DNA from 2 places in the uncultured Oscillibacter sp. genome. Region 2 is predicted to be linked to the other one. Evidence: predicted binding sites of a transcription regulator. Region 2 holds the regulator's gene; the other holds the start of a gene.

Region 1 (14,897 bases), on a different contig from region 2:
AATTCCTATGTAAAAAGTAGGTTTTCAGAAAATCATTGAAAAACGCTGTAAATCCAATAGTAACCGATGTATATTGGAGACAGAAATTCATTGAGAGAGGACGATGACGATGACACTGCTGCAGCTTCGCTATATCTCCGAGGTGGCAAAACAGGGCTCCTTTTGCAAGGCCGCCCAAAACCTCTACGTCTCCCAGCCCGGCGTCAGCAAAATGGTGGCCGCTCTGGAAAAGGAGCTGGGCATCACGATTTTCGTCCGCTCGGCCTCCGGCATCACACTGACGGCGGAGGGAAAGCGCCTACTGGACGCCGGAAACCGTCTTTTGCGGGACGCGGACCACATTGCCAATCAGTTCAGCCAGATCTCTCCTGTCCGCCCGGAGTCCTTCTGCGTCAGCAGCCTGCATTACAGCTTCGTGGTGGACGCGTTCACAGAGCTGCTGCGCCGCGCCGAAAGTCCAAGTCAGCACTATAAAATAAAAATATGCCAGAGCTCCGACGTGCTCCAGCATGTCATGGACCTGGAAAGCGAGGTCGGCGTGCTCTCCGCCGGGGAGCACAACCGGGATTACCTCACCCGGGTGCTGGAGCGGAGCGGCCTGGAGTTTCACCGCCTGATCCGCTCCAACATCTGCGCCTTTCTCCATGAGAGCCACCCGCTGGCGGAAAAAGCCGCCCTGACCTTCTCGGATCTGGCTCCCTATCCCTGCATCATGTATGAGTTGGATATGGATTCCCCTTCGATTCTGCATGAGCAGTTCTCGATTTCCACCTTTTATCCCAAGCGCGTCGTGGTCGTCACGGGGCTGTATCAGTCCCTGGAGGTGATGGTCCGCTGCCAGGGCTATGACCTGGGGAATGGGATCATCTCCCCCGGGAACAAGCGGCAGGGTGTGGTCAAGCGTCCGGTGGAAGGGCTGGACGCACCCGTTTCCATCGGCTGGGTCAGCCGCCGGGGTCAGGCCCTCAGCGCTCCGGCGCTGGAATTTGTAAAGGAGCTGGATATCTATTGCCGGGATATATAAAATCTTTTGGTTATGACCTGCCATAACCACTTCGTATTTCCTCCCCATCAAAACCGTGTGCTATTCTGTTCCCGAAGGATCAAATCACCCAGGCACACATTTTTATAAGGAGGACGGCATTATGAGCCAAATGGTCATGAAGCATCCGGGGCTGAAGACCGCCGGACTGGGCTTCGACACGGCGGAGGTGCATGCGGGAGAACCGAGGGATCAATATGGCGCCCTGATCCCCCCGATCTACCAAACATCCACCTTCTACTTCGATTCTACCGACGACGCGGTGAAGGCCTGCGACGACTACGCCGAGAGCTTTGCCTACAGCCGCATCACCAACCCCTCCCAGGATTACCTGGAGCAGAAGCTGGCCGCCCTGGAGCACGGCAGGGGCGCGGTGGCCTATGCCTCCGGCATGGGAGCGGTGGCCGGCGCCCTGTTTGCCCTGCTGAAAACCGGGGACCACGCCATTTTCACCCGTGCGAAATATTCCGGGACCGAGGACATTACCACGGACTATCTGCCTCGTTTCGGCATTGAGCACGACTGCTTCGACGCGGCGGACCTGGCCCAGCTGGAGCCCCTGATCAAGCCCAATACCAAGGTCCTGTACCTGGAGTCTCCCGCCAACCCCACCATGGTGCTGGTGGATATCGCGGCGGCGGCTGAAATCGCTCACCGGCACGGCGTCAAGGTGGTGGTGGACAACACCTTCGCTACGCCGTATAACACAAACCCGCTGGACCTTGGGGCGGATGTGGTTGTCCACAGCCTGACGAAGTACATCGGCGGCCACGGAGACCTGCTGGCAGGCGCCGTGATCTCCAACGACGAGGCGTTCCTCCGGGAGTGCCGCCTGGGGACTCTGATGCACCTGGGCGCGGTCATTGCGCCCTTCACGGCGTTTCTGGTGTGCAGGGGCATGAAAACTCTGGGCGTTCGGATGCGGCAGTACAACGAGAACGCGCTGAAAATCGCCCGGTGGCTGGACGCCAACCCGAAAATTGAGATCGTCCGCTATCCTATGCTGGAGAGCAATCCCCAATATGACATTGCGAAAAAGCAAATGCGGGGCGGCAGCGGAATGATCAGCTTCGACGTGGCCGGAGGTCTGGAGGCCGGGAAGAAATTCATCAACAGCCTGAAGCTCTGCACCCTGGCGGTTTCCCTGGGTGATACGGAGACACTGGTGGAGCAGGCCGCCGCCATGACCCACACGATGATTCCCAAGGAGACTCGGGAGGCCGCCGGAATCACGGACGGCATGATCCGCATGTCTGTGGGCTTGGAGGACGCGGACGACATCATCGCCGACATGAAGCAGGCGCTGGGAGACTGAAAGGAGAGCGATCTTATGAGTGACAAAGTAGAAATCCGCTGGCACGGTCGCGGGGGCCAGGGCGCGAAGACCGCGTCCTTGCTGCTGGCGGACGCAGCGTTCAACACCGGCAAGTACGTGCAGGGGTTCCCGGAGTACGGCCCGGAGCGGATGGGCGCGCCTATCACGGCGTACAACCGCATCAGCTCGGAGCGGTCCACCGTCCACTCCAACATCTATGAGCCGGACTACGTCGTCGTGGTGGACGAGACCCTGCTCTCTGCCGTGGACGTGACGGCGGGATTGAAGAAGGAGGGCGCCATCGTCATCAACTCCGGCAAGAAGCCGGAGGAGCTCCGCCCCCTGCTGAAGGGCTACGAGGGCCGGGTCTGCACCATCGACGCGGGCAAGATCAGTGAAGAAGAGCTGGGCAAAAACTTCCCCAACACCCCCATGCTGGCCGCCATTGTGAAGGTCTCCGGCGTGGTGGACGCCGAGGAGTTCGTCAAGGACATGGAGGCGTCCTTTAAGCACAAGTTCGCCACGAAACCCCAGGTCATCGAGGGCAACATGCGGGCCCTGAAACGCTCTATGGAGGAGGTCAAGGAAGGATGAGCCATTTAGCGAAGGATATGACCCCTCAGGTCACATGGAAAGACATCACCCCCGGCGGCGCCATCTTCGAGGGCGGCACCTCCCAGGTGGTGGAGACCGGCGACTGGCGGACCATGAAGCCGGTTTTGGACTTCGACAAGTGCAAGCAGTGCCTGCTATGCGCCCCGGTGTGCCCGGATATGTCCATCCCGGTTAACAGCGAAGGCAAGCGGAAGGACTTCAACTACTTCTTCTGCAAGGGCTGCGGCATCTGCGCCAATGTCTGCCCCTTCGGGGCCATCACCATGGTCAAGGACGAAAAGTAAGGAGGGGCTAGGATAAAATGAGTATCAGAGAAAGACTGTCCGGCAACGAGGCCGTTGCCTATGCGATGAAGCAAATCAACCCCGACGTCATGGGCGCGTACCCCATCACGCCGAGCACCGAGATTCCTCAGTACTTCTCCGCCTATGTGGACAACGGCGAGGTGGATACCGACTTCATCGCCGTGGAGTCCGAGCACTCCGCCATGTCCACCTGCATCGGCGCCGAAGCCGCCGGCTGCCGCGCGATTTCCGCGACTTCCTCCTGCGGCCTGATCTACATGGCCGAGATGCTGTACGTGGCGGCCTCCGACCGCCTGCCCATCACCCTGGCCGTCTCCTGCCGCGCCCTCAGCGGCCCTATCAACATCAACAACGACCACTCCGACGCCATGGCGGTCCGGGACGCGGGCTGGCTGATGCTGTTTGCTGAGACGAACCAGGAGGCGTACGACAACTATCTCCAGGCCATGCGCATCGGCGAGGCCGTGTCCCTGCCGATTATGATCTGCCAGGACGGCTTCATTACCTCCCACGCCATTGAGAACATCGAGCTGGAGGACACGGCGGAAGTGCGGAAGTTCGTGGGCGAGTATAAGCCGCAGCATTACCTGCTGAACAAAGACGAGCCCATCGCCGTCGGTCCCTACAGCACGCCGGTTTATTACATGGAAACCAAGCGTTCCCAGGCTCAGGCCATGATGGACGCCAAGAAGGTCATCCAGGACGTGGCCAATGAGTTCGCCGCCTGGACGGGTCGGCAGTATGGGCTCATCGAGAAGTACGAGATGGACGACGCCGAGGAGGCGATTCTCATCATCGGCTCCTCCGCCGGCACCGCCCGGGAGGCCATCAAGCAGCTCCGGGCCCAGGGCAAGAAGGTGGGCATGATCAAGATCCGCTCCTTCCGCCCCTTCCCCGCCGAGGAGATCGCGGACGCGCTGAAAAACGTGAAAGCCTTCGCCGCCATGGACAAGGACGACAGCTTCAACGCCCACTGCGGCCCCATCTTCGCGGAAACCGCCGCCAGCCTCTATGCCAACGGGGTCTTCGGTCCCAAGGGCATCAGCTACATCTACGGCCTGGGCGGCCGGGACGTCCGTGTCGAGAGCATCCAGCACGTGTTCGCGGACCTGGAAAAGATCGTGGAGACCGGCGACGTGGGCGAGACCTACCGGTACCTGGACGTGCGCGAGTAAGGAGGGAACAGTCAAAATGGCCTATAATCTGAAAGAAAACGTCATGAAGGAAGACCGCTTCGCCGGCGGTCACAGAATGTGCGCGGGCTGCGGCTGCCCCATTGCCGTCCGCACGGTGCTGCGGGCCCTGGAACCGGAGGACCACGCGGTGGTCTGCTCCGCCACCTGCTGCCTGGAGGTCTCCTCCTTCATGTACCCCTATACGTCCTATAAGGACAGCTTCATTCACAACGCCTTTGAGAACGCCGCCGCCACCCTGAGCGGTGTGGAGACCGCCTATCACGCCATGAAGAAGCGGGGCAAGATCGACTCGACATACAAGTTCATCGCCTTCGGCGGCGACGGCGGTACCTATGACATCGGGTTCCAGAGCCTCAGCGGCGCGATGGAGCGTGGGCACGACATGGTGTATGTCTGCTACGACAACGAGGCGTACATGAACACCGGCATTCAGCGGAGTTCTTCTACTCCCCATTTTGCCGACACCACCACGACCCCCGTTGGCAAGGTAGTTCCCGGCAAGCCCCAGCAGAAGAAGAACCTGACGAAGATCATGGTGGCGCATGGGATTCCCTATGTGGCCCAGACCACCTTCATCGGGAACTTCAAGGACATCACGGAGAAGGCTCACAAGGCGATCTACACCCCCGGCGCGGCCTTCATGAACGTGATGGCTCCCTGCCCGAGAGGCTGGCGGTATCCCAGCGAGAAGCTGATGGAGATCACGAAGCTGGCGGTGGAGACCTGCGTATGGCCCCTCTATGAGGTCATCGAGGGCAAGTACATCCTCAGCTACAAGCCCAAGAACAAGCTGCCCGTCACCGAGTACCTGAAGGCTCAGGGCCGCTTTGCTCACATGTTCAAGCCCGGCAACGAGTGGATGATCGAGGAAGTCCAGAAGGAAGTCGACAAGAACTGGGAGGACCTCCTGAAGCTCTGCGAGCTGTAGGACTTTCGCTTACCTGCCATAACTCTCCAACGTCAAGGGAGGCCGTCATTGGACGGCCTCCCTTGACGTTCTTTTTGTCTCAACATGGACCCTCGCGCAGAAGCTGAATGTTCCCTATCTTCATTCGGAAATAATACATTTGATTTGAGCCGTTTTGCTCACCGCCGCAAACGGCGGCAACCGCAAAACATGGCACCTATTACTTCCGACCTTTTCGTTCGGAAGTAATATTACCAAAATCGTTTCTTCTTCATAATCCACAAGCAGAGGAACACGATCAGCGCACTGCCAATGATGACTGCCGGGTATCCATATTTCCATGTCAGCTCCGGCATTCCGGTGAAATTCATCCCGTACCACCCGGCTACCAGGGACAGGGGAAGGAAAATCGTAGTCACGATGGTGAGAATCTTCATGATCCGATTCTGGCGGATGTCGATTTCCGCCTGGAACAGCTCCCGCAGCTGCAGGCCGTATTCCCGGAGCAGCTGGGCCTCGCTGTTCAGGCGCCCGATCCGCTTCTCCGCCATGTGGAACATGCGAAGTTCGCTTTCACTGAAGTACCCGTTTTCATTTTCCTGAAACTCGCAGATCATGTCGTCCAGCTGGGTGTAATATCGTATCCAGCCGGTGATCTCCTTCCGCAGGGCCGTCATCTTTGGATTGAACTCTGTCATCTCGCCGGACAGGACCTGATCCTCCAGCTGCTCCAGACGGTCTCCGATACCTTGGAGATGGTGCAGATCCTTGGCGATCAGCAGCTCTATAAATTCATAAAAAAATCCGCCGATCCCGTTTTTCCGATGGGCGTTCTCTTTCCGGAGGTGCTGCACGGCGGAGCGGGCCGTCCCGGTATCGTCGCACAGCACCACCCATCCGGGGGTCAGAAGATAGCCGAAGGCGATGGGAGCGCCGTCCCTCGTGTACCTGGGGGTTACAATCGTCCCGCACAGGCAGTTGTGCCGGGCTTCCGCTTTGCATACATGAGCGTCCCGCGCGGAGGGCGTGTGGCAAAGAACACGCTCCAGACCGGGGATGGAGACGCCACGCTCCAGCTCCTCTGACGTCAGCAGAACGAGAACGTCCCCCTCCGTTTCCCTCTCCAGCGGAGCCAAGGCCGCGCTGATATTGTACCGATTCATAAGACCGCCTCCTGTATCATGATACCGCCATTGTATCGCGTCCATCTGAAAAAGTACACTAAAATATAAAATCGCATATTTTGTGAACAAAAATCCGATAGTTTGTTAACGTTAGCACTCTCCTATTGACAGCGCTAATTCGGTGGAGTATAACAGAGTCGTTCAAAAGAGGAACGCCCAAAGGGCCTCCTCAACAGGGCATTTGAATGAGGTATATGAATGGAGGAATGACTTATGATGCCCAGTATTTTTGGTGAGAACCTGTTCGACGATTTCTTTGGCCGTGACTTCAACCTGTTCCCGGTGCTGGCGGGCCACGATCCCCTGTATGGGAAGCACGCCAAGAACCTGATGAAGACCGACGTGCGGGAGACGGACAACTCCTATGAGCTGGACATCGACCTGCCCGGCTTCAAGAAGGACGAGGTCAGCGTGGATTTGAAGGACGGCTATCTGACCATCAGCGCCGCCAAGGGCCTGGATAAGGACGAATCGGACAAGGCGGGCCGGTATATCCGTCAGGAGCGGTACGCCGGCACCTGCAGCCGCAGCTTCTATGTGGGCGAGGGTGTGGAGCCCAAGGATGTGTCCGCCAAGTTTGAAGACGGTATCTTGAAGCTCTCTCTGCCGAAGATGGAGCAGAAGCAGCTGCCCGAGTCCACCTCGATCGCCATCGAATGACAAAACCGCGCAAAGGCGCCCCGGAATCAGAAGGTTCCGGGGCGCCTTTTGTCAATGCGACCGGTTACAGCAGCCGGACCTGATAGGCCCGCAGCCAGTGATCCATCTGCAAAAAGTAAGCGATCGTCTGAGGCCGCCTCATCAGCTGGCCGTACCAGGGCCAGGGGCTCTCGCAGGTCAAAAGATTCTCCAGCGCCTCCCGGCGGACCACGGCGAAAAGAGGCGAATTTCCGTCGTCCAGCAGCCGGCGCAGCCTCTGGGCGACTGTCTCCAGATAGATGGGATGAACGGTTTTTGGATAGGGGCTCTTTTTCCGGCGGAGCACGGATTCCGGCAGCCAGCCCGCCGCCGCGGACCGGAGCAGGCCCTTCTCCTGTCCTCCAAGCTCCCGAAGCGCGGGCGGCACATTGTACAAATACTCCGCAATCCGCCAGTCGCAGAACGGCACGCGGACCTCCAGTGCGCTCCACATGCTCATGCGGTCCTTCCGGTCCAGAAGCGTCTGCATAAACCAGCCCATGTTCAGCCGCGTGAGCCGCCGGACTCGCTTCTGCTCCGGCGTATCGTCATCCAGGCAGTCCGTCTCCGCCAGCGTCTTCTGCCAGTGCTGCCGGACAAACTCATCGACGTCCATTTTTTTCGCATACTCCGGCGTCAGGAAGGACGCCCGCCAGGCCGTGGACTGCGCCCAGGGGAAGCCGTTCTCCGCCCGGACCGCCGGGTCCCGGAACCAGGGATAGCCTCCGAAAATCTCGTCGGCGCACTCTCCGGAGAGGGCTACCGTCACATTCCCGCGCACCTCTCGACAGAACAGTAGCAGCGACGAATCCACATCCGCCATTCCCGGCAGGTCCCGGGCCTCTGCGGCGTCATCCAGGGCCGCGGCCACCTGGACGGGATCCAGCACTACATTGGTATGCAGAGTGTCTAAATCGTCCGCCATGGCTTTGATGTAAGGCCCATCGGCGGAGGGCTGGAATTTTCCAGCGGTGAAATAGCGGTCATTTTCCCGGTAATCCACCGAAAAGGTCCTCAGCCGCTCCCCGCGCTCTCCCAGGGTCTCCGCCGCCACGGCGGAAATGACGCTGGAATCCAATCCGCCGGAGAGGAAGGTCCCGACAGGCACATCACTGACCAGCTGCCTCCGAATGGCGTCCCGGACCAGGTCCCGAACATGGGCCACGGTGTCCGCCTCGCTTTCCAGATGAGGCCGGGCGGTGAGCCTCCAATAGCTCCACAGCCGCAGGCCCTCCCGGCCAAAGACGCCGCACTGTCCCGGCAGCAATTCCCGCACATTCCGGAAAACACCCTGCCCCGGCGTCCGGCCCGGGCCAATCAGCAGAAGCTCCGCCACACCCTCCGCATCCACCTTCGGCGGAATATCCGGGTGCCGAAGAAGGGCTTTGATCTCCGAAGCGAACACCAAGGTCCCCTCCGCCGTCAGCGAGTAGAACAGAGGCTTTACCCCCATCCGATCCCGAGCCAAAAACAATGTTTCCCCGTCCCATGCCGCAAAGGCGAAAATGCCGTTCAAGCGGTCCACGCACGCAGGCCCCCACTCCATGTAGGCTTTCAGCAGCACCTCCGTGTCCGAGTGGCCGGTGAAGTCCCAGCCGACGGCGGAGAGCTCCCGCCGCAGCTCTGGCGTGTTGTACAGCTCCCCGTTGTAAACCAGCGTGCAGGTCCGGCCCGCCCGGCGGACGGTCATGGGCTGGCGGCCGTTCTCCGGGTCTACCACGCATAGCCGGGTATGGGCCAGGGCCGCCTGCGGGCTCAAGTAGATCCCATCTTCATCCGGCCCCCGTCTCCGCAGGGCGGACTGCATTTCCAGCAATATTTTCTCCCGCTCCCGCAGGTCCTTTTCAAAGTCGATCATTCCAGCGATTCCGCACATATGTTGTCCCTCCTGAAAAAATGGGGGCCCGCGAACCATCGCGAGCCCCTTTGCTCTGTACAATCTATGCGGAGAGACAGCGAAACGTTCCCAGAATCGCTTTCCTCAGGATTCCCCTCCCCGCTCCGAGAGCTTCCGCTCAAACCGGTCCTTCCTGGTATCGGTGGGAACGGCGGTGGGATAGCGCCCGGTAAAACAGGCGTCACAGCAGCAGGCCCGTCCCGTAAGCCGCTCCAGAGCGGAAACAGGCAGATAGCCCAGCGTATCCACGCCGATCATCCCGGCGATTTCCTCCGCGCTGTGCCGGCAGGCGATCAGATTTTCCCGGGAGTCGATGTCCGTCCCATAGTAGCAGGGGTTCAGAAAGGGCGGCGCGGAGACGCGCAGGTGGATTTCGCGTGCCCCTGCCTCCCGGAGAAGGGCGGCAATCCGCCCGCTGGTGGTCCCCCGGACGATGGAGTCGTCCACCAGCACCACCCGCTTCCCTGAGACCGTCTCCCTTATGGCGCTGAGCTTCAGCCGCACCTGGTCCAGGCGGTGCTCCTGACCGGGGGCGATGAAGGTCCGGCCGATATACTTGTTCTTAATCAGTCCGATGCCGTAAGGGATGCCGGACGCCTGGCTGTAACCCAGGGCGGCGTCCAGGCCGGAGTCCGGCACGCCTGCCACCACGTCTGCCTCCATCGGATGTTCCTTTGCCAGGATCGCCCCCGCCCGCAGCCGGGCGGCATGAACGGATATGCCGTCTATGATCGAATCTGGACGGGCGAAATAGATGTACTCAAAAATGCAGGGCGCGGGCCGGCATCTGCCGCAGTGCTCCCGGCGGGAGGTCAGACGGCCATCCTGGAAAATCAGGATTTCTCCCGGCTCCAGGTCCCGGACAAACGCCGCTCCCACGGCGGACAGGGCGCAGCTCTCCGAGGCGGCCACATAGGTTCCGTCCGGCATTTGACCATAGCACAGGGGGCGGAAGCCGTGGGGGTCCCGGGCGCAGATCAGCTTCTGAGGGGACATGAGCACCAGGGAATAGGCTCCCTCCAGGCGGTTCATGGCCCGGCTGAGAGCCTCCTCGATGGAAGGCGCGGACAGGCGCTCCTTGGTGACAATATAGGCAATCGTCTCCGTGTCGCTGGTGGTGTGGAAGATGGCGCCGGACAGCTCCAGCTCATCCCGGAGGGCGGCGGCGTTGCTGAGATTGCCGTTATGGGCAATGGCCATGTGGCCTTTTTGGTGATTGACCTCGATGGGCTGGCAGTTTTGCCGGTTGGAGGCCCCGGTGGTGCCGTAACGGGTGTGCCCCACCGCCATGGTCCCCCGGGGAAACCGGTCCAGGGTGTCCTGGCTGAACACATCCCCCACCAGACCCAGGTCCTTATAGGAGGCGAAAACGCCGTCGTCATTGACCACAATGCCGCAGCTCTCCTGGCCCCGGTGCTGGAGGGCGTAAAGCCCGTAGTAGGTCAGCCGCCCCACGTCGGCGGGCTGTGGAGCGAGAACGCCGAATACGCCGCACTCTTCATGAATTCCCATAAAATTTCCTCTCCAGTCGCATTTGTAAACTGAAAAAAGGCAGGAGCGTCCTTGAAAAGACGCCCTTGCCTTTTTCCGTATTCTAGCGCCTCCGGCGACAACTGTCAACGTGTTTCCGCACAAAAATTCTGTATGAAAAATCTATGCTTTGCGTCACGATGTCTGTTCTCTGTGAATGTTGTATGATTTTACAGAATTTTTTTGTTCTCTTTGCCCAATATCTTGTAAACCCCTCCATTGACGGCGCCGCCTTTGTTGTAGTAAAGTGAAAACATCCCAAGGGCAAAGGCGTCCTGAGAGCGTGACTCTCGGACGCCTTTGCCCTTTTCATTTGGGAAAGGGTACATCACGATTGGAGGATAAGAAAATGAAATTGAAAAACCTGCTGACCCTGTTTCTTGCCGTCTGTCTGACGCTCAGCCTCGCCGCCTGCGGGGCCAAGACCGACTCTCCCAAGCCGGATGCTTCCGGAGCATCCAATGGGGACGCGAGCGGCGGAAGTGAAGGGGACGCCATCACCTTGGGGATGATCGGCCCCCTGACCGGAAGCCTCGCCGTATACGGAACCCACATTGAAAAAGGCGTGCAGCTTGCCATTAAAGAGATCAACACTTCCGGCGGAGTCTCTCTCAGCGACGGCGTGCATCCGCTGGCCGTGGAAACCAAGGACGATCAGGGCGACTCCACCGAATGCGTCAACGCCATGAACGCTCTGATCTCCGACGGTATCCAATTGGTGGTGGGCTCCGCCACCTCCGGCTGTACCAGCGCCATCACCTCCGTCGCCAACTCCGAGGGCACCGTCATGATCACCCCCTCCGGCACGGCGGACTCCCTGACGACCGCGATGGATTATGTGTTCCGCACCTGCTTCCGGGATTCCTTCCAGGGTGAGCTGGCGGCCCAGTACGCCAAGGACGAGGGCTACACGAAGGTAGGCATCGTCTACTGCTCCGCCGATACCTACTCCGCCGGCCTGCGGGACGCCTTCACCGCCGCCTGCGGCAGCAAGGGGCTGGAGATTGTCGCGGAGGAATCCGTCGCCTCCATGGCCGAGGTGGACTACACCAACCAGTTCAATAAAATGGTATCCGCCGGGGCGGAGCTGGTGTTCACCCCCTTCTACTACGACGTCATGGGCCCCTATCTGGTGCCCCAGGCCCGCAGCGTCGGTTTCAACGGCGTCCTTCTGGGGGCCGACGGCGTAGACAATACCGAGACCACCATCCCCGACGGAGCGGACCTGTCCGTCTACAACAACGTCTACTTTGTGAACCACTACTCCACGGAGCTGGCCTCCAGCGGCATCTCCGCCGACTTTGTCGCAAGCTATGAGGCCGAATATGGAGAGACGCCCAACAACTTCGACGCCCTGGCCTACGATGCCGTCTACGTCTACAAGGCCGCCATGGAAGCCTGCGGCGCCTCCGACGCCACCAGCGTCCAGGCCGCCCTGGCGGACACCAGCGCCGTCTATGACACCACCTGCGGCACCTTCTCCTTCGACGAAACCGGAACTCCCATCAAGGACGGCGTACTGATGGGCTACACTTATCAGGACGGGGACGCCGGCGTCACCAAAATCACCGTCAAGGCTGTGAGCCTGAGCTGACCGAACCATCCCGCCTCCCCCCATTCGGTTCTCCATCCAGAAAAGGAGAAGATACTTCATGAATACATTCATTCAGTTTTTAATTACCGGTCTGCGGCTTGGCAGTGTCTACGCCTTGATCGCCTTGGGCTATACCATGGTCTACGGCATTATCAAGCTCATCAACTTTGCTCACGGAGACTTCATCATGGTGGGCGGCTATTCTCTGTTCTTTACGATCCCCGTCATGCTGAGTCTGGGCCTCCCCGGCTGGCTGGCGGTGGTTCCCGCCATTGTCATCTGCGCCCTTGTGGGCATGCTGGTGGAGCTGCTGGCCTACCGGCCCGTGCGAAAGACCGGAAATAGCCTGACCTGCCTGATTACAGCCATCGCCATGAGCTTTGTGCTGGAGAATCTGGCCCAGGCCATCCCGGCCATCGGGCCGGACCCCAAGGTGCCTTACACGCTCTTCGCCGAGACGGTCTCCATCGGCGGAGTCTCCGTCAGCTACGCCACCATCATCACGGTGGCGGTTTCCGCCGTCATTATGGCGGCGCTGTACGGCTTCACGCAGAAAACCCGGATCGGCTGCGCAATGCGCTGCGTAGCGGAGGATAAGGCGGCGGCGACCCTGATGGGCATCAACGTCAACCACACCATCCTCCTCACCTTCGGCATCGGCGCGGGGCTGGCGGCAGTGGCGGCCCTGATGTACGTGGCCCAGTATCCCAAGGTATTCACCACCATGGGAGCGACGCTGGGCATCTACGCCTTTGTGGCGGCGGTGCTGGGGGGCATCGGCTCCCTCCCCGGGGCGGTGCTGGGCGGGCTGGTCATCGGCGTCGTCCAGTCCGGAGCCAATACCTATATCAGCTCTTCGATGTCCGATACCTTTGTCTATCTGATTTTGATTGTGGTCCTGATGATCCGTCCCGCCGGAATCCTCGGAAAGAATGTGGGGGAGAAGGTATGAAACAAAACACGTACAAGCTGCGCTGCCTCATCAATTTCGCGGCGCTGCTGGCGCTGTTCGCCGCCGCCGTGATCATCGGCATGACCGGGGGCAGCACGGTAAAGCTCAAGCTCACGCCGTCCATCTGGCAGTGCAGCTATCTCATCATCATGGCGGCGTCCCTGAACCTGGTATTGGGCTTTCTGGGGCAGCTCTCCCTGGGGCACTGCGGCTTTATGGCTGTGGGAGCCTACGCGGCAGCGCTGTTCTCCCTGGCGCTCCAGCGGGCGGGCTTCTATACGGAGAAGGCCGGACCGGCGTTCTTCCTGGTGTTGGTTGGGAGTATCCTGATCGCCGGGCTGGCGGCGGCGCTGCTGGGGCTGCTGGTGGGCGTCCCCGCCCTGCGGCTGAAGGGGGATTATCTGGCGATCATCACCCTGGGCTTCGGAATGATCATTGTGAACATCATCAACAACCTGCCCTTCTGCGGCCAGCAGGGCCTGGGCCAGGGCTCCGCCTCCTCGGCGCTGTACGCCACGGGGCTGGGCTTTTCCAACGACGAAAAAATGCGGTATCTGTGGGTGGTCGTCCTGGTGGTGATCCTCTGCATGACCGTCATGTTCATGTTTGTCCGCTCGAAATACGGCCGCTGTATCCGGGCCATCCGGGATAATGAGATCGCCGCTTCCGCCTCCGGCATCCATGTCAGCTATTACAAGGTTTTGACCTTTACCCTCTCCGCCTTCTTCGCCGGGATCACCGGGGCGCTCTACGCCTGCTGCAACGGGGCGCTGTCCACCTCCTCCTTCGCCTTTACCAACGGCTCTATTTTGAACTCGGTGTTTATCGTGGTGATGGTGGTGGTAGGGGGCATGGGCTCTCTCACCGGCTCGGTCATTGCCGCCGTACTGCTGTTCCTCCTGAACTACACCATTAAAAACGGCGCGTGGGTCGCGGCGCTGCCCGCCTTTTTGCAAAATATCTTTACATATCCCATGCTGGTCTACTCCATCGCCCTGATCATTGTGATCCTGTTCCGGCCCCGGGGCATTATGGGCAGCCGGGAATTTGCCCTCTGCGACGTTCCCAAGTGGCCCGGGTGGATTCGCGCGTACTTCACCTCTCGGGCAGGTTCCGCTGAAAAGGAGGCCGACGTCCATGTCTGAGAAAAACGTCCCGATTCTGGAAACCAGGAAGCTAGGCGTCTCTTTTGGCGGCCTTCACGCGGTGCAGGATTTCAACCTTCAAATCTACCCGGGCGAGCTGGTGGGCCTGATCGGACCCAACGGCGCGGGGAAAACCACCGTGTTCAACCTCCTCACCGGCGTGTACGTTCCTACGGAGGGCACCGTTCTCCTGGACGGCGTGCCGCTGAACGGGAAAAAGACCTATCAGTTCGTGGAGGCCGGCGTGGCGCGGACCTTCCAGAACATCCGGCTGTTCCACGATATGACGGTGATCGAGAATGTCAAAGCCGCCTGCGGAAGGGACACCCGCTACAACCTGCTGGACGCCGTCTTCCGCACGCCCCGCTTCTGGAGCGCCGAGCGGGCGGTCACAGAGAAAGCCATGGAGCTCCTGGCTATCTGCGGCCTGGAGGACAGCGCGGACGTCCTGGCCTCCAGCCTGCCTTATGGCCGGCAGAGGAAGCTGGAGATCGCCCGGGCCCTGGCCACGGATATGAAGGTGCTCCTTCTGGACGA
Region 2 (14,897 bases):
CTAACCAGCGGCAGCTGAAGATCCGCGGCTTTGCCGCATAAAATCGTAGCTGTACTTTTGATGCAGTTTCCATTTTTGCCCTTTTTGATTTTTACGAAAACTCAAATTTGCGGTGACTGCCTAATGTTTTGCGTTTTGCGCGTCATTCTTTATCAGGCACCCCCAAAGACAGCCTCTTTATCGTATCTTGTTACGGCTCGATGCGCGTTTCCAGCCGCCGGAAGGTGAAGGTGCCCACGGCGAAGAGCGCTCCGCCCTCGCCTGTGACCCGGGCCTCCAGCACGCAGACGCTCCGCCCGCCCGGAAGCTCCCGGGCCTCCGCCGTCAGCTTGTCGCCCGCCTGGGCGCTTTTCAAGAAGCTGAACGAGCAGCTGATGGTAACGGCCATGGTCCCATAGGCCGCCATGGCGGAGCCGCAGGCCGTGTCCGCCAGGGCGAAGTAAACGCCGCCGTGGGGAACTTGAAGGGGGTTCAAATCCTCCTCCGTCACGGTTTTCGTGGCCCGGGCGTAACCGGGGCCAAGCTCCTCCACGTAGATGCCCAGTTTTCTGCCGAAGAGATTCTTCTCGTTGCGAAAGGCGCGGATTTGCTCGTAGTCCATAGGAATGACTCCTTTCCGGCGCTGAAATAGAGGGAGGCGTCCCCTCACTGCCGGATGGTGAACTGGCGCCCGTCGGAGCGGACGCTGCCTTCCTCCCGGAGGCGCTTCAGCTCCCGCATCATGGCGCTGCGGTCCGTGGCGATGTAGTCGGCCAGGGTGCTGAGGGAAAAGGGGAGGGTGAAGGTCCGGCTTCCCGACTGCTGGGAGAGCTGGCGGAAATAGCACAGCAGCTTCTCCCGGATGGACCGCCGGGACAGCACGTCCACCCGGCGGGAGAGGGCCTGGGCCTTGTCCGCCATCAATTGGAGCATATTCTGAACCAGGATGCTGTGCCGCTGGCAGGCGTGGCCGCAGCGGCTGAGAATATGGCCGTAGTCGATAAACACCACGTCGCAGGGGCGGCGGCAGACCACCTCCAGGCTGTCTCCCGTGGACCCGGCGAAGGCCAGGGTCTTGCCGAAGACGCTTCCTACGCCCAGGTCCTCCAGCACCGTGGCCACGCCCTCCTCGTCAATGCGGATCAAGGACGCCTGGCCCCGTTCCACCACGCCCACGGCGTCGGAGGAGAAATCATAGATCAGCTCGTCGGCCCGGAAGGACCGCTGGATCGCCTGAAAACAGGACAAAATCTCTCGGTAATCCTGATAGCTGATGTCGTGAAACAGCGGACTTTTTTCCAATTCCTGTTCGCTAAGCATGTGCTCATCCCCTTTAGTTGCATATCCCACACAGTAAAATATGATACCAGCTTCTGCTTAAAAAGTAAAGCACAATTTTTTACTCTCGGCCCTTCCAGTGCAACTTTCGGTATTTTTTACGAAGCCCGTTTTTCAAAGGCGGGAAGGGCCGTCCGGAAAAAGCGCCGCGGGTTCAGGAAAAAACGGGAAAAAGCGTTCCTGGAAACCGGATTTACGTTTTCGACCCGGTTTGTTTACAATTTGTTTATATCCATCCATTGACAACAAATCCATCCGGTGGTAAACTCGCTTTAGCACTCCGGGAAAAGGAGTGCTAAAGCATCAAAAACGGCCCGCCCCGGCAGGCGGCGGGCATTAGGAGGAGGACGGCGTGGAGCTCTCGGACCGGAAACGGCAGATACTGAAGGTGGTGGTGGAGGACTATGTCCGCACCGCCGAGCCGGTGGGGTCCAAGGCCATTGCCGCCGAGATGGGGGGCAGCGTCAGCTCCGCCACCATCCGAAACGAGCTGTCCGACCTGACGGAGATGGGCTATTTGGAGCAGCCCCACACCTCCGCGGGGCGGATGCCCTCCCCCAAGGGCTACCGCCTGTACGTCAACGAGCTGATGGAGGCCCAGCGCCTCTCCCTGGCGGAGACGGAGAAGATCAACCAGTCCCTCCAGCTAAAGATGGAGGAGCTGGACCGGCTCCTGGCCCAGGCGGGCCGGGCGGTGTCCGCCCTGGTGCGCTACCCGGCCTATGTTTCCGCCAGCCGGAAGACCGAGCTCACCGTCCGGCACTTCGAGCTGCTGGCGGTGGACGAGCGGAACTGCATCCTGGTGATGATGACCAGCGACAGCAAGGTGAAAAGCCAGCTCCTTCGGATGCAGCTCAAGGTGGACCCGGCGGACCTGCCCGCGGCGGCGAACCTTTTGAACAGCCACTTCACCAATACGGACCCCGGCGGCATGAGCCGGCATCTGATGAGCGTGGCGGACCAGGTGAGCCCCCAGCTCTTCCTGCTGCTGTCCCAGGCCGTGGGCTTCGCGGCGGACGCGCTGGAGGAGGCGGGCCGGCGGGAGATTGTCACCGCCGGAGCCAGCCGCCTTTTGAAGCTCCCGGAGTTCCGGGACGCCGACAAGGCCCACGAGCTGATGAGCTTCCTGGCGGACAGCAAGGAGGAGCTTCCCCAGCCGCTGCACCGGGAGATGGAGATCCTCATCGGCCCGGAGAACGTGAAGGAGGTCCTGCGGGACACCAGCGTGGTGGTGGCCAGCTATGATATCGGAGACGACATGCGGGGCCTCATCGGCGTGGTGGGCCCCACAAGAATGGATTACGCGGCGGTGGCCGCACGGCTCTCCGGCTTTGCCGAGGGGCTGACGCGATTGTTTGGAAAACAGGAGGAACTACCCCCCAAGGAGGAACCGAAATGACGGAAGAGAACAAGCAGCCCCTGGAGGAAGAGACGGCGGAGAAAGTCCCCGAGTCCCAGACGGAGGGACCCGCCGGCAAGGCGCCCAAGGGCAAAAAGAAGAAGGAAAAGGGCGGAATCACCTTCACCAGGGAACAGGTGGAGCAGATGGAGGCGGCGGCCCGCCAGCTGGAAACCACCAAGGACCAGTTTACCCGCCTGGCGGCGGAGTACGAAAACTACCGCAAGCGCACCGCCAAGGAAAAGGAATCCCTCTACCAGGACGCCAAGGCGGACACCATCCGGGAATTCCTGGCGGTGTACGACAATTTGGAGCGGGCGGCGGCGGCCCCCGGCGGGGAGGACGACCCCCACAAGAAGGGCCTGGAGATGATCTTCACCCAGTACAGGGAACTCTTGAAGAAGCTGGGCGTCTCGGAGATCGAGGCCCAGGGCCGGCCCTTCGACCCGGAGCGGCATGAGGCCGTCATGCACGTTGACGACGAGAATCTGGGCGAAAACGAAGTGGCCCAGGTCTTCCAGGCGGGCTTCCTCCTGGGAGACAGGGTGATCCGCCACGCCGTGGTGCAGGTCGCCAATTAAAAACGCGTTCAAAATAACATTTTCATATAATTCAGGAGGCAGTCATTATGTCTAAAGTAATCGGTATCGATTTGGGGACCACCAACTCCTGCGTGGCGGTGATGGAGGGCGGCGAGGCCGTCGTCATCGCCAACGCCGAGGGAAACCGGACCACCCCCTCCGTCGTCGCCTTTTCCAAGACCGGCGAGCGCATGGTGGGCCAGGTGGCCAAGCGCCAAGCCATCACCAACCCGGACCGGACCATCTCCTCCATCAAGCGGGAGATGGGCTCCGACCACAAGGTGGCCATTGACGGGAAGAACTACACCCCCCAGGAGATCAGCGCCATGATCCTCCAGAAGCTGAAGGCGGACGCCGAGGCCTATCTGGGCGGCGCCGTCACCGAGGCGGTCATCACCGTCCCCGCCTACTTCACCGACTCCCAGCGCCAGGCCACCAAGGACGCGGGCAAAATCGCGGGCCTGGACGTCAAGCGCATTATCAACGAGCCCACCGCCGCGGCCCTGGCCTACGGCGTGGACAAAGAGCAGACCCAGAAGATCATGGTTTACGACCTGGGCGGCGGCACCTTCGACGTCAGCATCCTGGACATCGACGACGGAGTCATCGAGGTCCTGGCCACGGCGGGCAACAACCGCCTGGGCGGCGACGACTTCGACGAGTGCGTCATGAAGTGGCTGGTGGCGGAGTTCAAGCGCAGCGACGGCGTGGACCTCTCCAATGACAAGGTTGCCATGCAGCGCCTCAAGGAGGCCGCCGAAAAGGCCAAAATCGAGCTCTCCGGCGTCACCACCTCCAACATCAACCTGCCCTATATCACCGCCGACGCCAGCGGCCCCAAGCACCTGGACATCACCCTGTCCCGGGCGAAGTTCAACGAGCTCACCGCCCACCTGGTGGACGCCACCATGGGCCCCGTGCGCCAGGCCATGAGCGACGCGGGCCTCAAGCCCTCCGACCTTTCCAAGGTTTTGCTTGTGGGCGGCTCCAGCCGCATTCCCGCCGTCCAGGACGCGGTGAAGGGCTTCACCGGCTCCGACCCCTTCAAGGGCATCAACCCCGACGAATGCGTGGCCATGGGCGCGGCGCTCCAGGCGGGCGTCCTCACCGGCGACGTGAAGGGCCTTTTGCTGCTGGACGTGACCCCGCTGTCTCTTGGCATCGAGACTTACGGCGGCGTGTGCACCAAGCTCATCGAGCGGAACACCACCATCCCCGTGAAAAAGAGCCAGGTCTTCTCCACCGCCGCCGACAACCAGACCAGCGTGGAGGTCAACGTCCTCCAGGGTGAGCGGGAGATGGCCGCCGCCAACAAGTCCCTGGGCCGCTTCCACCTGGACGGCATCGCCCCGGCCCGCCGCGGCGTGCCCCAGATTGAGGTTACCTTCGACATCGACGCCAACGGAATCGTGAACGTCTCCGCCAAAGACCTGGGCACCGGAACGGAGCAGCACATCACCATCACCTCCTCCTCCAACATGAGCAAAGACGACATCGAAAAAGCGGTCAAGGAGGCGGAGCAGTACGCCGCCCAGGACAAGAAGCTCAAGGAGGAAGTGGAGACCCGGAACCAGGCGGACCAGATGGTCTATCAGTGCGAGAAGACCCTGGCGGACATGGGCGATAAAATCCCCGCCGACGACAAGGGCAAGGTCCAGGGGGCCCTCGACAAGCTGAAAGAGACTTTGAAGGGCCAGGATACCGCCGCCATCAAGGCGGATACGGAGGCCCTCCAGCAGGCGTTCTACGCCGTCAGCGAAAAGCTGTACCAGCAGGCCAATCCCCAGGGCGCCCAGCCCGGCGGAGATCCCGGAGCCGCCCAGGAGGGCCAGTACTACGACGCGGACTACAAGGTCGTGGACGACGACGAGCAGAAGAAATAAAATTGGGATTACGCGGGGCCGCTGAAAGGCGGCTCCGCTTCCCCCTGTTAATTACCCGGCCTGAGGCACAGAGGGGCCGGGACGGAGAGGAGGAGCAAGGAAGCGGGCGCGGCCTTCGCGGCTAGGCGGAGGCGGGGCCCGGCGGACTTTGCAACGACGAATGGCTGAGCAAAAGCGAGACTATTACGAGGTCCTGGGCGTGTCCAAGGGCGCGTCGGACGACGAGATTAAAAAGGCGTACAAAAAGCTGGCCCGGAAGTACCACCCGGACTTGAACCCGGACAATAAGGAGGCCGAGGAAAAATTCAAGGAGGCCAACGAGGCCTATGAAATTCTCTCGGACAAGGAAAAACGGAGCCGGTACGACCAGTTCGGCCACGCCGGTGTGGACCCCAACTTCGGGGCGGGCGGCGGCTTTGACGGAGGCTTCGACTTCGGGGATCTGGGAGACATTTTCGGCAGCTTTTTCGGCGGCGGCTTCGGCGGCGGGCGGCGGACGAATCCCAACGCCCCTCAGCGGGGGGAGAGCCTCCGCATGTCCTTGATCCTCAGCTTTGAGGAGGCGGCCTTCGGCTGTGAAAAGGCCGTCACCGTGGAGCGGCTGGAGCCCTGCGGCGCATGCCAGGGCAGCGGCTGCGCCGAGGGCACCACCCCGGAGGTTTGCCCGGACTGCCACGGCACCGGCACGGTCCAGGTCCGGCGGCAGACGCCCATGGGGGTCTTTGCCACCTCCTCCCCCTGCTCCCGCTGCGGCGGCAAGGGGAAAATCATCCACCAGCCCTGCAGGGAATGCCGGGGAGCGGGAGCCGTGCGGAAGCGGAAGACCATCCAGGCCAGCATCCCGGCGGGCATCGACAACGGGCAGACCATCTCCATCCGGGGCCAGGGCAACGCCGGGAAGAACGGCGGCCCCGCCGGGGACCTGCTCATCACCATCACCGTCCGGCCCCACGAGATTTTCCGCCGGGAGGGCACCTCCGTTCTCTGCGAGGCCCCCATCACCTTCGCCCAGGCGGTCTTAGGCGCGGAGCTGGAGATTCCCACCATCGACGGCAAGGTGAAATACGACCTGCCCGAGGGGACCCAAAGCGGCTCGACCTTCCGCCTTAAGGGCAAGGGCATCCCCTCCATCAACGGGCGGGGCCGGGGGGACCAGTACGTCACCGTCTACATCGAGACTCCCCGGAATTTGACGAAAGAACAGAAAGAGGCCCTGCGGAAATTCGCCGAGACCATGGGCGACGAGAACTACGAGGAGCGGAAGGGCTTCTTCGGCAAGGGCAAGAAAAAGAGGTGAGCCAAACCATGTATCTGGCGGATTACCATGTCCACTCCCGGATTTCTCCGGACGGCAGGGATTCCATGACCGCTCTGGCGGAGGCCGCCGTCGAGGCGGGGCTGAACGAGCTTTGCTTCACCGACCATGTGGAGCCCATCGTCTGGGCCAGCACGGACCTTCGGGGGCCCTATGACTGGTCCGCCCTGACGGCGGAATTTGAAGCGGCTCAAGCCGCCATGGGGGAGCGGATCAAGCTGCGCCTGGGCATCGAGCTGGGAGACGCCTGCTGGAACTTCACCCATACGGAGAAGCTGCTGGCGGACGCGCCGCCTTTCGATTTTGTGATCGGCTCTGTCCACATGCTCTCAAAGCGCTATCAGGGATTGGACCTCTACTATTTCGACCCCAAGACAGAGGAGGAGGCCTATGACGGCATTGCCGACTACCTGGGCCAGGTGAAGGCCATGGCAGAGTGGGGGAAGTTCGACGTGCTGGGCCATCTGACGCTGCCCCTGCGCTATCTCAACGAGAATCGGGGCTGGAATCTGAGCATGGAGCGCTTTGGCGGGGAGATCACGGATATCTTCTCTATTTTGAAGCGGAAGGAAATTGGCCTTGAGCTGAACACCAACCGGGGCGGTATGCCCCTGCCGGACGGGATGTGGCTGCGGCTGTATGAGGATATGGCGGCGGACCCCATCGTCACCCTGGGCACCGACGCCCACTCCGCCAAATTTGTGGGCTGCGCCGTCCGGGAGCGGCAGGCGCTTTTGCGGGACTGCGGCTTTGAGAGCTTTTGCACCTTTGAGGGGCGGAAGCCCATCCGACACGCATTGTAACGGAAAAGAACAAATTTACGGTCGAAAATAATATTGATTTTTTGGAAAATCTGGAGTACAATATAAGCCACAAAATTTGAATGCACGGGGGAATACTACCATGAAGATCGCGCTGGGCTGTGACCACGGCGGCTATGATTTGAAGCAGCATGTCATCAAGGTCCTGGAGGGGCTGGGCCATGAGATCGAGGACTTTGGCTGCCACTCCAAGGAAAGCTGCGACTACCCCGACTTCGGAGCCGCCGCCGCCCGGGCCGTGGCGGAGGGGAGCTGCGACCGGGGCATTGTGATCTGCACCACCGGTATCGGCATCTCCATCACCGCCAACAAAGTGAAGGGCGTCCGCTGCGCCCACTGCGCCGACTGCCTCCAGGCGGAGATGACCCGCCGGCACAACGACGCCAATATGATGGCCATCGGCGCGGGCTTCACCGGGCCCAACATGGCCGAGCGGATGGTGGAGGTCTTCCTTTCCACCGAGTTTGAGGGGGGCCGCCATGCCCGCCGGGTGGAGAAGATGATGGCCCTGGAGGGCTGAGCTTCCCCCAATAAAAAACGACGGGAGCGCCGCTCCTGAAAAGAGGTGACGCGCATGGTGGGAACCAAGGGCTACAGCAGCTACCGGGGGCGGGGGCCCAAGTGGAAAATTTTGCTGGCAATTCTGCTGGTGCTGGTGATCGCGGTGGCCGCCAGCGTCATCTATTTGCAGCAGTTCCTGGTCTATGGCGCCGACGGCAGCCGCCAAATCCGCCTGCCCTGGCAGACGGAGGAGAAGGCCCCCCCGCCGGACGGGGAGGGCGAGGCCCCGGAGAACCAACCCGACGTGGACGTGGTGGTCCAGGAGCCGGAGGATCAGGGCCCCAAGGAGACGGCGGCCTTTTCCCTTCCGGCCCAGGCGCTGACACAGGCCCTGTGGCAGGAGACGGAGAAGCCCGCGGGGACCAACGCCGTGGCCGTCCGCCTGAAGACCTCCAACGGCACGGTTTACTTCAACGCGGCCAACGCCGTTTCCGGCGCGGTGGAAACCGAGATGGACACCGCCGCCGCCCTGGCCGCGGTTACGGCCCAGGAGGGGCTGCACACCATCGCCAGCGTGGCCTGTCTCCAGGACTTCAAGGCGGCCAACGCCGACGTGGAGGGCCGGGGCTTGAAAAACACCGGCGGCTATATCTTCTACGACGGGAACAACAGCCTCTGGCTGGACCCCGCCAAGCCCGGGACCCGGGAGTACGTCTGCGCCCTGGCGAAGGAGATCGCGGAGCTGGGCTTTGATGAGCTGCTGCTGACGGATTTCAGCTATCCCACCGTGGGGAAAATCAATAAGATTCATTACAACACCGACGTGCCCCTGGCCAATAATCTGGACCTGCTCCTCAGCGATCTGGACACGGCCCTGGAGGCCTATGACATTCTCCTGTCCGTGGAGGTGCCGGAGGCCGTCATCGCCGAGGGTCCCGACACAGTGGCCGGGCTGGACCTGAACCGCCTGGTGAGCCGGGTGGACCGCGTCTACGCCGTCACCACGCCGGAGAAGGCGGAGACCCTTTCCAATCTGGTCGCCCAGGCGGCGGGGGCGGAGGGCAAGACGGAATTCGTCCCGGAGCTGACGGCGGACAGTCCCGCGCTGACGGGCAGCCGCCTGATCCTGGCGGAGTAACGAAGCACCCTGTAAAAAGAGAACGGCTCCCGGAGGGAAACCCCTCCGGGAGTTTTTGGCTTAGAGAAAGAGACAGAGGAGGGTGGGCCATGAGGCGGCTGGCGGTGTTTTCCGGGAGCTTTTCCTTGGGCGTGTTTCTGGCCCAGTATGTTCTCCGGGGCGGCTGGATACTGGCGGGCGCCGGGTTGGCGCTGGCGCTGGGCTTCTTGTCGAAGCTCCTGCCCTGGGAATGGCGGCGGCGGGGCGTGATCCTCTGCGCCGCCCTGGCTCTGGGCCTGGGCTGGAGCTGGCTCTACGCCCGCCAGGTCCAAAGGCCCGCCCAGGAAATGGCGGGGCGGAGGTCGGACTTCACCGCCACCCTCTGCGGCTACGCCGAGGAAACGGATTTCGGCGCCCGGGCGGAGGTCCGCGTGGAGGGCGTCCCCGGCAAGGCGGTGCTCTACGCCGGGGAGGAGCTGCTGGACCTGGCGCCCGGCCAGACCGTGGCCGGACAGGCCAGGTTCAACGACGCCGCCCGCGTCTGGGATGAAGATATTACCGCCTTCACCTCCAAAGGCGTTTTTCTCCTGGCCTATGCCCGGGGGAACCTGGAGGCCGGGGAGGGGACCCGGAACAGTCCCCGCTGGCTTCCCGCCCGGATGGGCCGGGCCATGAGGGAGCGTATCCAGGTCCTTTTCCCCGGGGACGCCGCCGGATTCCTGACGGCCGTTTTGACCGGAGATCGGGGCGGGATCTCGGAGAAGGCCTACACGGCCCTCGCCGAGGCGGGGCTGAACCACATTCTGGCGGTGTCCGGTATGCACTGCGGCTTTTTCATGGCCCTGGCGGGCTTCCTGCTGCAAAGCCGGAAGCTCCAGGCCCTGCTGGGCATCCCGCTGCTGGCGTTTTACGCCGCCCTCACCGGTGGAAGCCCCTCGGTGCTCCGGGCCTGCGTCATGCTGTCCCTGCCCCTGCTGGCCATCCTGGCCCGCCGGGAGAGCGACGGGCCCACGTCCCTGCTGGCGGCCCTGTTTTTGATCCTGCTGGCGAATCCCTTTGCCGCCGCCTCCGTCAGCTTGCAGCTGTCCTTCGCCGCCATGGCGGGCATCCTCTGGCTGACGCCGAGGCTCCGCAAGGGCCTGGTTGGGGAGAAGAAACGGGGGAAAACCTGGGGACGGATCTTCCGCTTCCTGGCCCTCGCCTTTTCCGCCTCTATGGGAGCCATGGTGTTTACCGTGCCGCTGACGGCGTACTACTTTGGCGCTTTGGTGCTGATTGCCCCTTTGAGCAGCGCCCTCTGCCTCTGGGCGGCTGCCTGGGCCTTCAGCTTCGGGCTGTTGTCGGTGTTTGTCAGCTTTTTCTACCCGCCCCTGGGAGCGCTGCTGGCTCTCCCGGCCCGGCTGGCGGCGGAGTACATCCTCCTGACCGCCGGGCTGCTTTCGAGGATTCCCTGCCACGCCGTCTATACCGCGACCCCCTATTTGAAATACTGGATTGTGTACGCCTACTGCCTCTTCGCCGCCGCGTATCTGGCCCGGCGAACGGGGAGGAGGAAGTACGTTCTGGCCTCCGCTCTGGCGGCGCTGACCCTGGCTTTGACCCTCCGGCTGGGGGCGGCCCGGTATGGGAGCGACCTGGACGCCCTGGTTTTGGACGTGGGCCAGGGGCAGAGCGTGGTGCTGGCCTCCGAAGGGACCTTCGCCCTGGTGGACTGCGGCAGCGCCAACAGCTGGAAGGACCCCGGCGCGGCCGCCGCCCGGCAGCTGGCGGCCATGGGCTGCGAACGCCTGGATTACCTGCTCCTCACCCACTATGACAAGGATCATGTGTCCGGTGTGACGGGCCTTCTGGACCGGCTGGATGTGGACACGCTGCTGCTTCCCGAGGGGGAGGACGACGCGGGGCCCCAAGAGGCGGTCCTCTCCGCCGCCGGAGCGCACGGCGCCGCCGTCCGGTTTATTACGGCGGAGGAGCGCCTGGACTTCGGCCGGGGCACGCTGACGGTCTACCCGCCTGTGGGGGACGCCGGGGACAACGAGCGGGGCCTGTCCGTCCTGGCCTCCGCCGGGGAGAATGACCTTCTCATCACCGGCGACATGGACGCCGCCACGGAGAAAAAGCTGCTGGAGACGTTCGATTTGCCGGACATTGAGGCCCTGGTGGCGGGGCACCACGGCTCCAAATACGCCACGTCCCAGGCGCTGCTGGACGCCGTAAGGCCGGAGACGGCCTGTATCAGCGTGGGGTCCAACTCCTACGGACACCCCACGGAGGAGACCCTGCTCCGTCTGGCCCGGCAGGGCTGCGGCGTCTACCGGACGGACCTGCACGGGACCATCCATCTCTCTTGGAACCAGGAGGAAAGCCATGGCTGAAAAAAAGAAGGCCCCCCGGAAGGGAGCGGCCCTGCAAAAATTCAAGGAGGACCTCTCCGCCGGGACCATCGGCGCCGCCTACGTTTTCTATGGCGAGGAGAGCTACCTCCGGGAGTACTACCTGGGGGAGCTGCGGAAGAAGCTGGTGCCGCCGGGCTTTGAGACCTTCAACTACCACGCCCTGGAGGGGAAGGACCTGACGGCCCAGGTTCTGACGGAGACGGCGGAGGCCATGCCCATGATGGCGGAGCGGACCTTGACGGTGGTGACGGACTGGGACCTCTTCAAGCTGGGGGAGGACCAGCGGGAAAAGCTCATCGCCCTGCTGGAGGATCTGCCGCCTTACGGCTGCATCGTCTTTGTTTACGACACCCTGGAGTACAAGCCCAACCGGACCATGAAAAAGCTCTGCAAGGCCTTGGAGTCCTATGTGGAGGCGGTGGAGTTCCCGGCCGCCTCCAGCGCGGACCTGATCCCTTGGATTTCCCGGCGCTTCAAGGCCCTGGGAAAGGAGATCGACCGGGCTGCGGCGGAGTACCTGATCTTCACCTGCGGCGCCCTGATGACGGGCCTGGTGCCGGAGATTGAGAAGATTGCCGCCTACGCCAAGGGCAAAACCGTCACCCAGGCGGACATCGACGCCGTGGCGGACCCGGTGCTGTCGGCGGAGGTCTTTAAGCTGTCCGATGCGGTGCTCCAGGGGCGCTATGACCAGGCGGCCTCCATCCTGGGGGACCTGTTGAAAATGCAGACGGAGCCCATCATGATCCTGGCGGCCCTTGGGAGCCAGCTCCGGCGCATCTGGACCGCCCGGCTGGCCCTGGACAGCGGCAGGGACCGCTATTGGCTGATGGAGCTGTGGGGCATGAAGTCCGACTACCCCGCCAAGCTCCTCTTGAACGCCGCCCGGAGGACCACGGCGCAGTGGTGCGCCCAGGCGGTGCGGAGGTGCCAGGAGCTGGACCGCCGGATGAAGAGCGAGCGGGGCGTGGACAGCGCCGGGGAATTGAAGCTGCTGCTGGTTTGGCTGGCGGCGGAGAGGAGCTGAGGAAATGGAGCGCGTCCGGGAAGTCATTGTGGTGGAGGGCCGCTACGACAAGAATACCGTCTCTCAGGTGGTGGACGCCACGGTGGTCACCTTGGGCGGGTTCGCCGTGTTCAACGACAAGGAGAAGCTGGCCTTTCTCCGCCGCCTGGCGGAGAAGCGGGGCCTCATCATCCTGACGGACAGCGACGGGGCGGGCTTCCTCCTGCGGAATTATCTGAAGGGGGCCCTGCCCAGGGACCGGGTGAAGCAGGCCTACATCCCCGACGTGAAGGGCAAGGAGCGCCGGAAGCGCCGGGGCGGCAAGGAGGGGAAATTAGGCGTGGAGGGCATGTCCCCCACGGTGCTGCTGGAGGCGCTGCGCCGCTGCGGGGCCACGTTTGAGGACAGGCCGCCCCCGGAGCGGCGGGAGGCCGTCACCAAGGCGGACTTGGTCGCCCTGGGTCTCAGCGGGGGAGAGGGCAGCGCGGAAAAGCGCCGCCTGCTTTTGAAGCGTTTGGACCTGCCGGAGCACCTCACGGCCAACGGCATGCTGGAAGCTTTGAATCTCCTGTTCGGCCGGGAGGAGCTGGAGGCGCTTCTTGCGGAAGAGCCGGGCTTCGACAAAGTTTGACAGGCTTTACGGGATGCCTGTGTTATGCTGGAAGCAGAAAACGCCCGCGGCGCTTGGAAGAGGCGCGGGCCGGAGGAGGGAGCGGATTGCGCAAGATGCTGGTAGGAGAGGTCCCATGCCTGTCGTCACAGGCGCGTTATTATCTGCTGGAGGAGGCCGGGAATTTCGGCGTCCAGATTGAGCTGGAGGGAGAAGAGGCGTCGGTGAGGGATCTCAGCCCCTCCCGGCAGAAGGTCCAGGATTTGGCGGAGGCGCTGGTCCGGGGCACCGTAACGCCGGTGGGCCTGCGGGATGTGGTGGACGACTGGCTGCTGGAATAAGAGGGCAACATTTACAAATTCTTCATAACTTTTGCGAAAAACCCCCTTTACAAATGGGGGCGGCTGTACTATGATAATCACTGTTAGCACTCCAGGTATTTGAGTGCTAACAGTGATTACGTTTTTTAATTTTTAATATTTTAAGGAGGAACCTGATATGAAACTCACCCCGCTTGCAGACCGTGTCATCCTGAAAATGGTGGAGACCGAGGAGACCACCAAGGGCGGCATCATCCTCACCGGCTCCGCGAAGGAGAAGCCCTCCGTGGCCGAGGTCATCTCCGTGGGCCCCGGCGGCACCGTGGAGGGCAAGGAAGTCACCATGACCGTAAAGCCCGGAGACAAGGTGATCACCAGCCAGTACGCCGGAACCAAGGTGAAGCTGGAGGACGTGGAGTACACGGTGGTCCGGCAGAACGACATTCTGGCGATTGTCGACTAAGCACAAACATCAATTGATTTGAAAAATCGGGAGGTAACGATTTATTATGTCTAAGCTCATCAAGCGCGGCGAGGACGCCCGCAAGGCCCTGGAAACCGGCGTCAACACCCTGGCCGATACCGTAAAAATCACCCTGGGCCCCAAGGGCCGGAACGTGGTTCTGGACAAGAAATACGGCGCGCCCCTCATCACCAACGACGGCGTGACCATCGCCAAGGAAATCGAGCTGGACGATCCCTTTGAGAACATGGGCGCCCAGCTGGTGAAGGAAGTCTCCACCAAAACCAACGACGTGGCCGGCGACGGCACCACCACCGCCACCCTCCTGGCCCAGGCCATGATCGGCGAGGGCCTGAAGAACCTGGCCGCCGGGGCCAACCCCATCGTGGTCAAAAAGGGTATGGCCAAGGCCGTGGAGGCCGCCGTGGCCGAGGTCAAGGCCCAGGCCAAGACCGTGGACGGCTCCAAGGACATCGCCCGGGTGGGCGCGGTCTCCTCCGGCGACGAGGAAATCGGCAAGCTGATTGCCGACGCCATGGAAAAAGTCTCCGCCGACGGCGTCATCACCATCGAGGAATCCAAGACCGCCGAAACCTACAGCGAGGTGGTCGAGGGCATGCAGTTCGACCGGGGCTATATCACCCCCTATATGGCCACCGACATGGAGAAGATGGAAGCCGTGGTGGACGATGCCTATATCCTGATTACCGATAAGAAAATCTCCGTCATTTCCGACATCCTGCCCCTGCTGGAGCAGCTGGTCCAGTCCGGCAAGAAGCTCCTCATCATCGCCGAGGACGTGGAGGGCGAGGCCCTGAGCACCCTCATCGTCAACCGCCTCCGGGGCACCCTCAACGTGGTCTGCGTCAAGGCCCCCGGCTTCGGCGACCGCCGCAAGGAGATGCTCCAGGACATCGCCGTCCTCACCGGCGGCACCGTGGTCAGCGAGGAAGTGGGCCTGGAGCTCAAGACCGCCGACATCTCCCTGCTGGGCCGTGCCCGCCAGGTGAAGGTGACCAAGGAGAACACCACCATCGTGGACGGCGCCGGGGACTCCCAGGCCATCAAGGACCGGGTTGCCCAGATCCGCTCCCAGATTGCCAACACCACCAGCGACTACGACAAGGAAAAGCTCCAGGAGCGCCTGGCCAAGCTGGCCGGCGGCGTA

The links. Region 2 encodes HrcA, which represses chaperone genes, less so after heat shock. Its sites were predicted from a motif close to TGTTAGCACTCNNNNNNNNNGAGTGCTAACA; they were not measured.
Region 1: Q1M04_RS04085 (Hsp20/alpha crystallin family protein) is a predicted target of HrcA. The motif match lies at 6,653-6,683, and genes of this name have one in related genera.

The regions. Positions count from the first base shown of each region.
Region 1 is NZ_CATMPS010000004.1:69,130-84,026, forward strand. It holds gene Q1M04_RS04050 (LysR family transcriptional regulator) at 110-1,024, shown strand; gene Q1M04_RS04055 (PLP-dependent aspartate aminotransferase family protein) at 1,146-2,357, shown strand; gene Q1M04_RS04060 (2-oxoacid:acceptor oxidoreductase family protein) at 2,373-2,951, shown strand; gene Q1M04_RS04065 (4Fe-4S binding protein) at 2,948-3,256, shown strand; gene porA (pyruvate ferredoxin oxidoreductase) at 3,274-4,452, shown strand; gene Q1M04_RS04075 (thiamine pyrophosphate-dependent enzyme) at 4,469-5,401, shown strand; gene Q1M04_RS04080 (CorA family divalent cation transporter) at 5,632-6,543, opposite strand; gene Q1M04_RS04085 (Hsp20/alpha crystallin family protein) at 6,778-7,224, shown strand; gene asnB (asparagine synthase (glutamine-hydrolyzing)) at 7,289-9,118, opposite strand; gene purF (amidophosphoribosyltransferase) at 9,224-10,651, opposite strand; gene Q1M04_RS04100 (ABC transporter substrate-binding protein) at 11,019-12,263, shown strand; gene Q1M04_RS04105 (branched-chain amino acid ABC transporter permease) at 12,322-13,215, shown strand; gene Q1M04_RS04110 (branched-chain amino acid ABC transporter permease) at 13,212-14,360, shown strand; gene Q1M04_RS04115 (ABC transporter ATP-binding protein) at 14,353-14,897, shown strand, end outside.
Region 2 is NZ_CATMPS010000042.1:8,165-23,061, reverse strand. It holds gene Q1M04_RS14475 (PaaI family thioesterase) at 191-601, opposite strand; gene Q1M04_RS14470 (Crp/Fnr family transcriptional regulator) at 646-1,299, opposite strand; gene hrcA (heat-inducible transcriptional repressor HrcA) at 1,670-2,716, shown strand; gene grpE (nucleotide exchange factor GrpE) at 2,713-3,297, shown strand; gene dnaK (molecular chaperone DnaK) at 3,345-5,180, shown strand; gene dnaJ (molecular chaperone DnaJ) at 5,341-6,477, shown strand; gene Q1M04_RS14445 (histidinol-phosphatase HisJ family protein) at 6,486-7,298, shown strand; gene rpiB (ribose 5-phosphate isomerase B) at 7,399-7,836, shown strand; gene Q1M04_RS14435 (putative glycoside hydrolase) at 7,891-8,955, shown strand; gene Q1M04_RS14430 (DNA internalization-related competence protein ComEC/Rec2) at 9,045-11,309, shown strand; gene holA (DNA polymerase III subunit delta) at 11,302-12,357, shown strand; gene Q1M04_RS14420 (toprim domain-containing protein) at 12,362-12,967, shown strand; gene Q1M04_RS14415 (DUF6514 family protein) at 13,063-13,287, shown strand; gene Q1M04_RS14410 (co-chaperone GroES) at 13,445-13,729, shown strand; gene groL (chaperonin GroEL) at 13,776-14,897, shown strand, end outside.